DNA from 4 places in the Vibrio sp. 970 genome. Region 3 is predicted to be linked to each of the others. Evidence: predicted binding sites of a transcription regulator. Region 3 holds the regulator's gene; each other region holds the start of a gene.
What was found. Region 3 encodes PurR, which represses purine synthesis genes. Its sites were predicted from a motif close to TNANGNAAACGTTTNCNTNA; they were not measured.
Positions count from the first base shown of each region.

Region 1: purT (formate-dependent phosphoribosylglycinamide formyltransferase) is a predicted target of PurR. The motif match lies at 988-1,007, and genes of this name have one in related genera.
Region 2: R7Q11_RS15235 (NupC/NupG family nucleoside CNT transporter) is a predicted target of PurR. The motif match lies at 1,187-1,206, and genes of this name have one in related genera.
Region 4: purM (phosphoribosylformylglycinamidine cyclo-ligase) is a predicted target of PurR. The motif match lies at 847-866, and genes of this name have one in related genera.

Region 1 is NZ_JAWOTW010000004.1:357,684-359,892, forward strand. Features, by position in the region: gene purT (formate-dependent phosphoribosylglycinamide formyltransferase) at 1-922, opposite strand, end outside; gene cdd (cytidine deaminase) at 1,066-1,953, opposite strand.
Region 2 is NZ_JAWOTW010000009.1:208,838-211,046, reverse strand. Features, by position in the region: gene R7Q11_RS15235 (NupC/NupG family nucleoside CNT transporter) at 1-1,022, opposite strand, end outside; gene R7Q11_RS15230 (TatD family hydrolase) at 1,227-2,000, opposite strand; gene R7Q11_RS15225 (DUF5363 family protein) at 1,987-2,184, opposite strand.
Region 3 is NZ_JAWOTW010000004.1:95,216-97,424, reverse strand. Features, by position in the region: gene purR (HTH-type transcriptional repressor PurR) at 323-1,327, shown strand; cyclic di-GMP riboswitch class I at 1,615-1,704, shown strand; gene R7Q11_RS07455 (TfoX/Sxy family DNA transformation protein) at 1,821-2,209, shown strand, end outside.
Region 4 is NZ_JAWOTW010000006.1:132,333-134,541, reverse strand. Features, by position in the region: gene R7Q11_RS11250 (uracil-xanthine permease family protein) at 1-7, shown strand, start outside; gene upp (uracil phosphoribosyltransferase) at 124-750, opposite strand; gene purM (phosphoribosylformylglycinamidine cyclo-ligase) at 930-1,970, shown strand; gene purN (phosphoribosylglycinamide formyltransferase) at 2,122-2,209, shown strand, end outside.

The DNA of each region.
Region 1 (2,209 bases), 260 kb from region 3:
TTCCGGTAAACGCGCGCACGTGGAGAGCAAACTCAGACATTTCCTGCGAAATCATTGTAACCATACCCGTATCGTGAGGGCGAGGAGAGACCTCATTGAAAATGACTTTATCGCCTTTGACAAACAGCTCTACACCAAAGATGCCGTAGCCACCGAGCGCGTTTACCACTTTCTCAGCCGTGTATTCAGCCGCTTTTACTGCGTTTTCTGACATAGTTTGCGGTTGCCATGATTCGCGGTAGTCGCCATCTTCCTGACGATGACCAATTGGAGCACAGAAATGCACACCGTCAACGGCTCTGATGGTCAATAAAGTGATTTCGTAATCGAAGTCGATAAAACCTTCCACGATAACGCGACCTGCACCCGTACGCCCGCCTTCCTGAGCGTAATCCCATGCTTTTGTAACGTCGTCTTCGGTCTTGATAACACTTTGCCCTTTACCTGAAGAGCTCATCACAGGCTTCACCACGCACGGAATACCCACATGCTCAACCGCGGCTTTGAAGTCTTCAAAGTTATCTGCAAAACGATAAGGTGAAGTCGTCAATTCCAGTTCTTCTGCTGCCAAACGTCGGATACCTTCACGATTCATTGTTAGCCTGGTTGCCTTAGCGGTTGGAACAACATTCAGTCCTTTTTCTTCAAGCTCTACCAGTTTGCCGGTTGCGATGGCTTCAATTTCTGGTACGACGTAAGTAGGTTGTTCCTTCGTAATAACTTCTTCTAAGGCGTTCCCATCTAACATGTCGATAACATAACTACGGTGAGCGACTTGCATCGCTGGAGCATTGGCATAGCGATCACAAGCAATCACTTCTAAACCAAGTCTCTGGCATTCAATGGCGACTTCTTTACCGAGTTCGCCAGAGCCTAAAAGTAATACACGGGTAGCATTTGCGCTAGTTGCAGTGCCAAACATAGTGTTCCCTTACAAAATAGAGTGATGAGACATAAATTGCAGGAGATCATACTGAAGTTTTATGACAAAGCAAACGTTTGCTTTTGGTTTTTAGGTAATAAAAAAGCTCTACATGTTGTAGAGCTTTTTGTTGAATTTGTCGTTTATACGTTGACAAAACTAAGCGGAATATCTGGATTCAACGCTTCCAACGTTGATTGCGTATCGGCTAAGTGACTGATCTTACCTTCAGAGTTTTCTACCAATGCAGCGGCTTTGATGCTGTCAAAGGTTTCACCCGCAAGTAAAACTTGGATTAGCGCAACTTGTAGCGGTGGCAAGCTAGGATTAAACGCTGCATTTTCTGCATAAGCGCCTTGGAATACACGGCCGCTAGTCATCTCTAATGCTAAACCACTCAAGTTGTTGGTGTATGGAGAGTGGCTCATGTTCATCGCTTCAACTGCACTTTGGATGAGTGCGTCTTCATCATCACATGAGAATTGGTGTTTAACTTCTGCCATTAAGCCGGACTCGATACCGAGATCGTTTGGTCCAAAGGCTTCAGGCAGGTATTCATGAAGTGACTTTTCTTCACGTTCTGGGAGCTGGATTTTAAGCTCGTTTGCGGTAGATAACTCATTCATGAACTGGCGGCAGTGACCACATGGGCTGAAGTTGATAGTGATATCCTTAACACCACGTTCGCCTTTCATCCAAGCATGGCTAATCGCAGACTGCTCTGCGTGAACCGTTTGACCCAACTGTACACCAAAGAATTCCATGTTGGCACCGAAGTAAAGGCGACCTGAAAGACCACGAACGATAGCGCCGACATAAAAGTCAGAAAGGGGAGCATAGGAGTACGCTGCGGCAAAAGGAAGTAGCGCAACACGAAGCTCTTTGTCTGATAGACCGGTAGCTGAAAGCAACTGCTCAAATTGTTGAACTGAAAGCGTAGCATCAAAATCATCAGCTTGGATGATAGGAGCAAGTTGTTTGGAAAGTGCTTCTGGAGCGCCTGCTAGCGCCTGTTCAATGCGACTTTTCATGTTGAATCCTTGTTATTGCATGGACAGTTATTCTATGTGAAAGATAGAAATGTTCCGTGCGTTAGATCACGATAAATAATGCAATTGATAATTCTGTTACATAATTAGAGTGAGCTCACACATGTATTCGATTGCACAGGTGTGAAGCGTTATCTCCGTCTCACAATTAACCATATCAGTATATATTCATATGACCAAGGAGCAGGAGTATGTTACTAACGCGACTTTTACCGCTATGCTACTTTATACCTACGTA
Region 2 (2,209 bases), on a different contig from region 3:
GGTGTGAAGTTCAAGTAAGCAACGAATTCGTTCACTACGATTTTCTGACCGATGAATGAACCAGCTGTTACAGCTTCTGCCCATGGAACACCGATTAGGAATGCTAGTGGAGAAAACGCGTAACCTAGGATTAGCTCTAGTGTTAGTTCTGGCATGCCGAACCAACCACCGATGCCACCTAGCATACCGTTGATTAGCGCGATTAGACCAACGAATGCGATTAGCATTGCACCTACGTTAAGCGCAAGTTGTAGACCAGAAGCCGCACCGCCCGCAGCTGCGTCGATTACGTTAACTGGTTTGTCGTCACCGCCGTCCATCGCTTCTTCGATACTTTCGTGAGGCTGGTCAGTCTCTGGGTGAAGGATTTTAGCGAACAGTAGACCACCTGGTGCTGCCATGAATGATGCCGCAACTAGGTACTCTAGTGGAACACCCATAGATGCGTAACCAGCTAGTACACCACCAGCAACAGAAGCTAGACCACCACACATTACCGCGAATAGCTCTGATTGAGTCATTTTTGGAACGAATGGGCGAACAACTAGAGGTGCCTCAGTTTGACCTACGAAAATGTTAGCTGCCGCTGACATTGATTCCGCACGAGAAGTGCCTAGCGCTTTTTGTAGTGCGCCACCAAGAATCTTGATAACCCATTGCATAACGCCAATGTAGTAAAGAACTGAAATCAGTGCAGAGAAGAAGATCAGTGTAGGAAGAACACGGAATGCGAAGATGAAACCGCCGCCGCCGAATACTTCGAACATCTTGTCAGAAACAAGACCACCGAACAGGAATGATGAACCATCGTTACCGTAGTTGATAACGTTAGAAACACCTGAAGAGAAACCGTTTAGTAGATCACGGCCCCAAGGTACATACAGAACAAATGCACCTAATGCGAATTGGATAGCGAATGCGCCACCCACAGTTCTAAAGTTGATAGCTTTTCGGTTGTTAGAAAATGCCACTGCAATCGCAAGAAGCACTACCATACCGATTAGGCTCATAAACAGGCTCATAGTTTATGACTTCCTTATAAGTTATTTATTGGCGTGTTACAAAATGGAGCTATAAAGCGGGGGCAATTATACTCATGCAGAATCAATTAAAGTAATGCCAGCCTCACACTTTCCTATAAGATTCATGATTGATTCAACCAGCTTTGTGAGTTAATTCACAATAAGCAGGAAAACGTTTTCGATTTCAAACCACATCTTTAGATTTTATTCACATATCGAGAAAGCAAAATTGCTATTTTTCCACAGTTGAGAGGCAATCGATTGCTTTCGGCCGTTATGCAACTCTACGAGCTCATTAAAGACGTGAATGAGTTTGGCTGGGTGATTTGACTCCCCTTGATATCCAAGTATAGGCATATCTGGTGCGTCTGTTTCGATTACTAGGTTTTCGAGTGGTAATTTTTGAATTGCGTCGCGTGTTTTCTTGGCTCTTGGGTAGGTAATCGTTCCTCCTACACCGATAAAAAAACCTAATTTGACCCACTCCATGGCTTGCTGATAACTCCCAGAAAAAGCGTGTAGCACACCACCTCTAGGGAGATTCGCCGCTTTCACCATTTGAATGAGGCGATTGTGCGCTTTTCGGCTATGTAAAATAACTGGGAGTTCGAAGCGTCTAGCCAGCTCAAATTGAACTTCAAGTATCTTTTCTTGCAACTGTGGATCAACATCAATGGCAAAATCTAAACCACACTCTCCTATTGCCACGCACTGCTGCCCTTTTTGATTTAGATAGCCTTCTAGCTCTGTAAGGTGCTGCTCAACGTTATCTTCAAGAAAATACGGATGAAAGCCGAGCGCATAATACAAATTGGCATGTTGCTCTGCCAAAGTTTGAATACGAGCCCAGTTTTGCGGACCGACGGAAGGAATCAAAATTCTTGCGACGCCTTGCGTTTGAGCACGCTCAAGTTGATGTGCAAAGTCATCTTGAAACACATCAAAATCAAAGTGGCAGTGCGTATCAAAGAGCTTCATCTTGACGCTTTTTATCTGTATCTGCGGGCAGAAAATCAGAGGATGGTTGGGCTTCACTCTTCTCTTCAGTTTGATGGGCTGGGTCTTTTCGATATGGGACACAACTGCGTTTCTGATCGGGAGTTAACCCCATCTCTTTACACCAGTTGTCGTAACGCTTTAGCCCACGTTTAAACCAATTCATATCTTATCCTTATATAAAAACGCCC
Region 3 (2,209 bases):
TACACAAATCTCTTGCTGAAAACATTGCTAGTCAGTCCACATAGGGCTAAAATGTGAGCGCAAACGATTAAATATGATTTATATGTAAACCGCTGAAATATAGCGGTTTTTGTGTTTTCTTAACAGGTTGATGGCAATTTCTCATCAGATAGAAAAAAGATAAAATTCATCGACCGATGCTGCTACGTACCCTTTTGTCGCACTTGGATCAACCGCTGCCGAGACACTTAGCGCCAATTTTATATTGCTAGGTGTGAAACCATTAGAGCATCAGGTACATCCAATACGACATATTTCAGTAGCTCGATACAGGACACCATTTATGGCCACGATAAAAGACGTTGCTCGCTTAGCCGGCGTTTCCACTACGACAGTTTCGCACGTTATCAATAAAACGCGTTTCGTTGCAGAAGCAACGCAAGAAAAAGTAATGAAAGCCGTTGACGAGCTGAATTACGCGCCAAGTGCCGTTGCACGCAGCCTAAAATGCAACTCAACTCGTACGATTGGCATGTTAGTAACTCAATCAACTAACCTATTTTTCTCAGAAGTGATTGATGGCGTTGAGAGCTACTGTTACCGCCAAGGCTATACTCTGATTTTATGTAACACAGGCGGGATTTACGAAAAACAACGCGATTACATTCGTATGCTGGCTGAAAAGCGCGTTGATGGCATCCTAGTGATGTGTTCTGACTTAACCGAAGAACTAAAAGAGATGCTTGACCGTCATGCGGACATTCCTAAAGTGGTCATGGATTGGGGCCCAGAGAGCTCACAAGCAGACAAGATCATGGATAACTCAGAAGAAGGTGGCTACATTGCAACCAAACATCTGATTGACAATGGTCATACGGATATCGCTTGTCTAAGCGGTCATTTTGAAAAGCTTGCTTGCCAAGAGCGCATTGCAGGTTTCCGTCGCGCAATGAGCGAAGCGAACCTAGCTGTAAATGAAGACTGGATCCTTGAAGGTAACTTTGAATGTGATACGGCCGTATTAGTTGCAGATAAAATTACCGCAATGGACAAGCGCCCGACGGCGGTATTCTGTTTTAACGACACAATGGCTCTAGGCCTAATGAGCCGCTTGCAACAAAACGGGATCAAAATTCCTGAAGATATTTCAGTGATCGGCTACGACAACATCGAGCTTGCGGAATACTTCTCTCCACCGCTAACGACTATCCACCAACCTAAACGTCGTGTTGGTAAAAATGCATTCGAAATTCTACTTGAGCGTATCAAAGATAAAGAACACGAAAAACGAATTTTCGAAATGCAACCTGAGCTTGTAATTCGAAATACTGTGAAAAAAATGAACTAAATTTCACTGTATTTAACCGTGTTAAATAAGCGCTCTACAGGGGCGCTTATTTTTTTGGAAAAATTAAGCATTCTCTAATACTTCACACCACTCTAATAACAATTGACTAACGTTAACTCCCTGTTTTATATAAATGTAATATATATTAAGAACTCCTTTTCAAAGGCCAATTTGCACCTTTCCATATGCAAAATAGAGCATTCAATCTATCATTTTTATTGAACCGAAATCACACTTTTAACGCTAAACCGTGATGTTAATTCAATATAAGAAGTATGCTCATTGTGTCACGCACAGGGCAAACCATTCGAAAGAGTGGGACGCAAAGCCTCCGGCCTGAACCATATTACGATATGGAAGGTAGCGGGGTTACCGATGGCAAGTGTGTAAGCAATGACTTTACTCTGTAATGACATTGTTTTTACGCATGTTTGCTACTCTCTCGGACCTGACTTTTGGTGGCGTAATATTAATTACACCGAGATAACAAAACATGGATAAACCGATACTCAAAGACTCTATGAAGCTATTTGAGGCACTTGGTAATATCAAGTCGCGCTCAATGTTTGGTGGCTTCGGACTATTCGCTGATGAAACAATGTTTGCACTAGTGGTAAACAATCAGCTTCATATCAGAGCAGACCAAAAAACTTCATCTGACTTCGAGAAACAAGGGCTAAAGCCTTACGTTTATAAAAAACGTGGCTTTCCAGTCGTTACAAAGTACTACGCTATTTCCAGCGATTTATGGGAATCAAGCGAACGCTTAATCGAAGTAGCGAATCAATCATTGAAAAAGGCAAAGCTTGAGAAAGAACAGCAAGCAAGTACAAAGCCTAACCGTTTGAAAGATTTGCCTAACTTACGACTGGCTACCGAGCG
Region 4 (2,209 bases), on a different contig from region 3:
GAAATAGTTCGTTTGCGCCGCTTTATTAGGTGGCGTGTCTTACTCTTCTCCTCTTGTAGATACAAAAAAGGCTTGGTTTTCACCAAGCCTTTTTCTGTTCAGTCATAGTAATACATCAAAGAATTACTTAGTACCGAAGATCTTATCACCTGCATCGCCTAGACCCGGAACGATGTAGCCTTTGTCATTAAGCTTCTCATCGATTGCCGCAGTGTATAGCTCAACATCTGGGTGTGCTTTTTCTAGCGCTTCAATACCTTCTGGTGCAGCAACAAGTACCAGCACTTTGATTTGGTTACAACCTTTCTCTTTTAGGAGATCGATAGTAGCAATCATAGAACCACCTGTTGCAAGCATTGGGTCAACAACAAGCGCAATACGCTCCTCGATGTTTGAAGCAAGCTTGTTGAAGTAAGGAACTGGCTCAAGCGTTTCTTCATCACGGTAAATACCCACAACACTGATACGTGCGCTTGGCATGTGCTCAAGAACTCCATCCATCATGCCTAGACCTGCACGTAGGATTGGCACTACGGTTACTTTTTTACCTTTAATCTGGTCTACTTCTACCGGACCGTTCCAACCATCAATGGTCACTTTTTCTGTTTCAAAGTCTGACGTTGCTTCGTAAGTAAGTAGGCTACCGACCTCAGTCGCTAACTCACGAAAACGTTTTGTGCTGATGTCACCTTCTCTCATTAGACCAATTTTATGTTTTACTAGAGGGTGCTTTACTTCAACAACTTTCATGTCCATCTCCGGCTATAGTTGGCAATATTTAAACAAACCTTCAGATTATACATGATTTTCACAGGGATATCAGGATAAATCACTAAAGAAAAAAACAGACGCAAACGTTTGCTATCTATGTTTAAGCACTGTTAGAATAGCGCCGTTTTCATATCCAACTTAATACCGAGGACTTCCCTGTGAGTGGTAACAACTCTTCTCTTAGCTATAAAGACGCTGGTGTAGATATTGATGCAGGCAACGCGCTTGTGGATCGTATTAAGGGTGCGGTAAAACGTACTCGTCGCCCTGAAGTTATGGGTGGTATCGGTGGTTTTGGCGCGCTATGCGAATTGCCAACTAAATACAAACAACCTGTACTGGTTTCTGGTACTGATGGCGTTGGCACAAAACTTCGCCTAGCACTGGATATGAACAAGCACGACACGATCGGCATCGACCTAGTGGCAATGTGTGTAAATGATCTTATCGTGCAAGGCGCAGAGCCACTGTTTTTCCTAGATTACTATGCAACAGGCAAACTAGACGTTGATACCGCAGCGGATGTTGTTTCAGGTATCGCTGAAGGGTGTGTTCAAGCAGGTTGTGCCCTAATTGGTGGCGAAACTGCGGAGATGCCGGGCATGTATGAAGGCGAAGACTACGACGTAGCTGGTTTCTGTGTTGGCGTAGTAGAAAAAGAAGACGTGATTGACGGCACGAAAGTCGCTGCTGGTGATGCACTTATCGCTGTTGGCTCAAGCGGCCCACACTCAAACGGTTACTCCCTTATCCGTAAGATCCTAGAAGTATCTGGTGCAGATAAGAGCGAAGAGCTAGCAGGCCGCACTATTGGTGAGCACCTACTAGAACCAACAAAAATTTACATCAAGTCAGCACTTAAGATGATTGAGAAACACGACATCCATGCGATTTCTCATATCACTGGTGGTGGTTTCTGGGAAAACATCCCACGCGTACTGCCTGAAGGCACGAAAGCAGTTATCGATGGTAACAGTTGGGAATGGCCAGTTATCTTCAAGTGGCTACAAGAGAAAGGCAACGTCGACACACACGAAATGTACCGCACATTCAACTGTGGTGTAGGTCTAATCGTCGCACTACCGAAAGACCAGGCAGACGCAGCAGTTGCTCTTCTTAAAGAAGAAGGCGAAAACGCGTGGGTGATTGGTCAAATCGCACAAGCAGACGCGAACGAAGAGCAAGTTGAAATCCAATAATTTGCAAATCGAGCTCAAAAGATAAGAAGAATGAGGACACTAGATGACTAGGTCCTCATTTTGCTATCTAGAACACTAAAAACCATTCTATTAGTAGGTAGTTTAGAAGCTACATAACTCCAACCTACAATACCAAGGCGCTCTCGACATCATGAAAAACCATACCCTAAAAAACTTTGTGGTCCTCATCTCGGGTAACGGAAGTAACCTGCAAGCTATCTTGGAAGCTTGCGAAGACA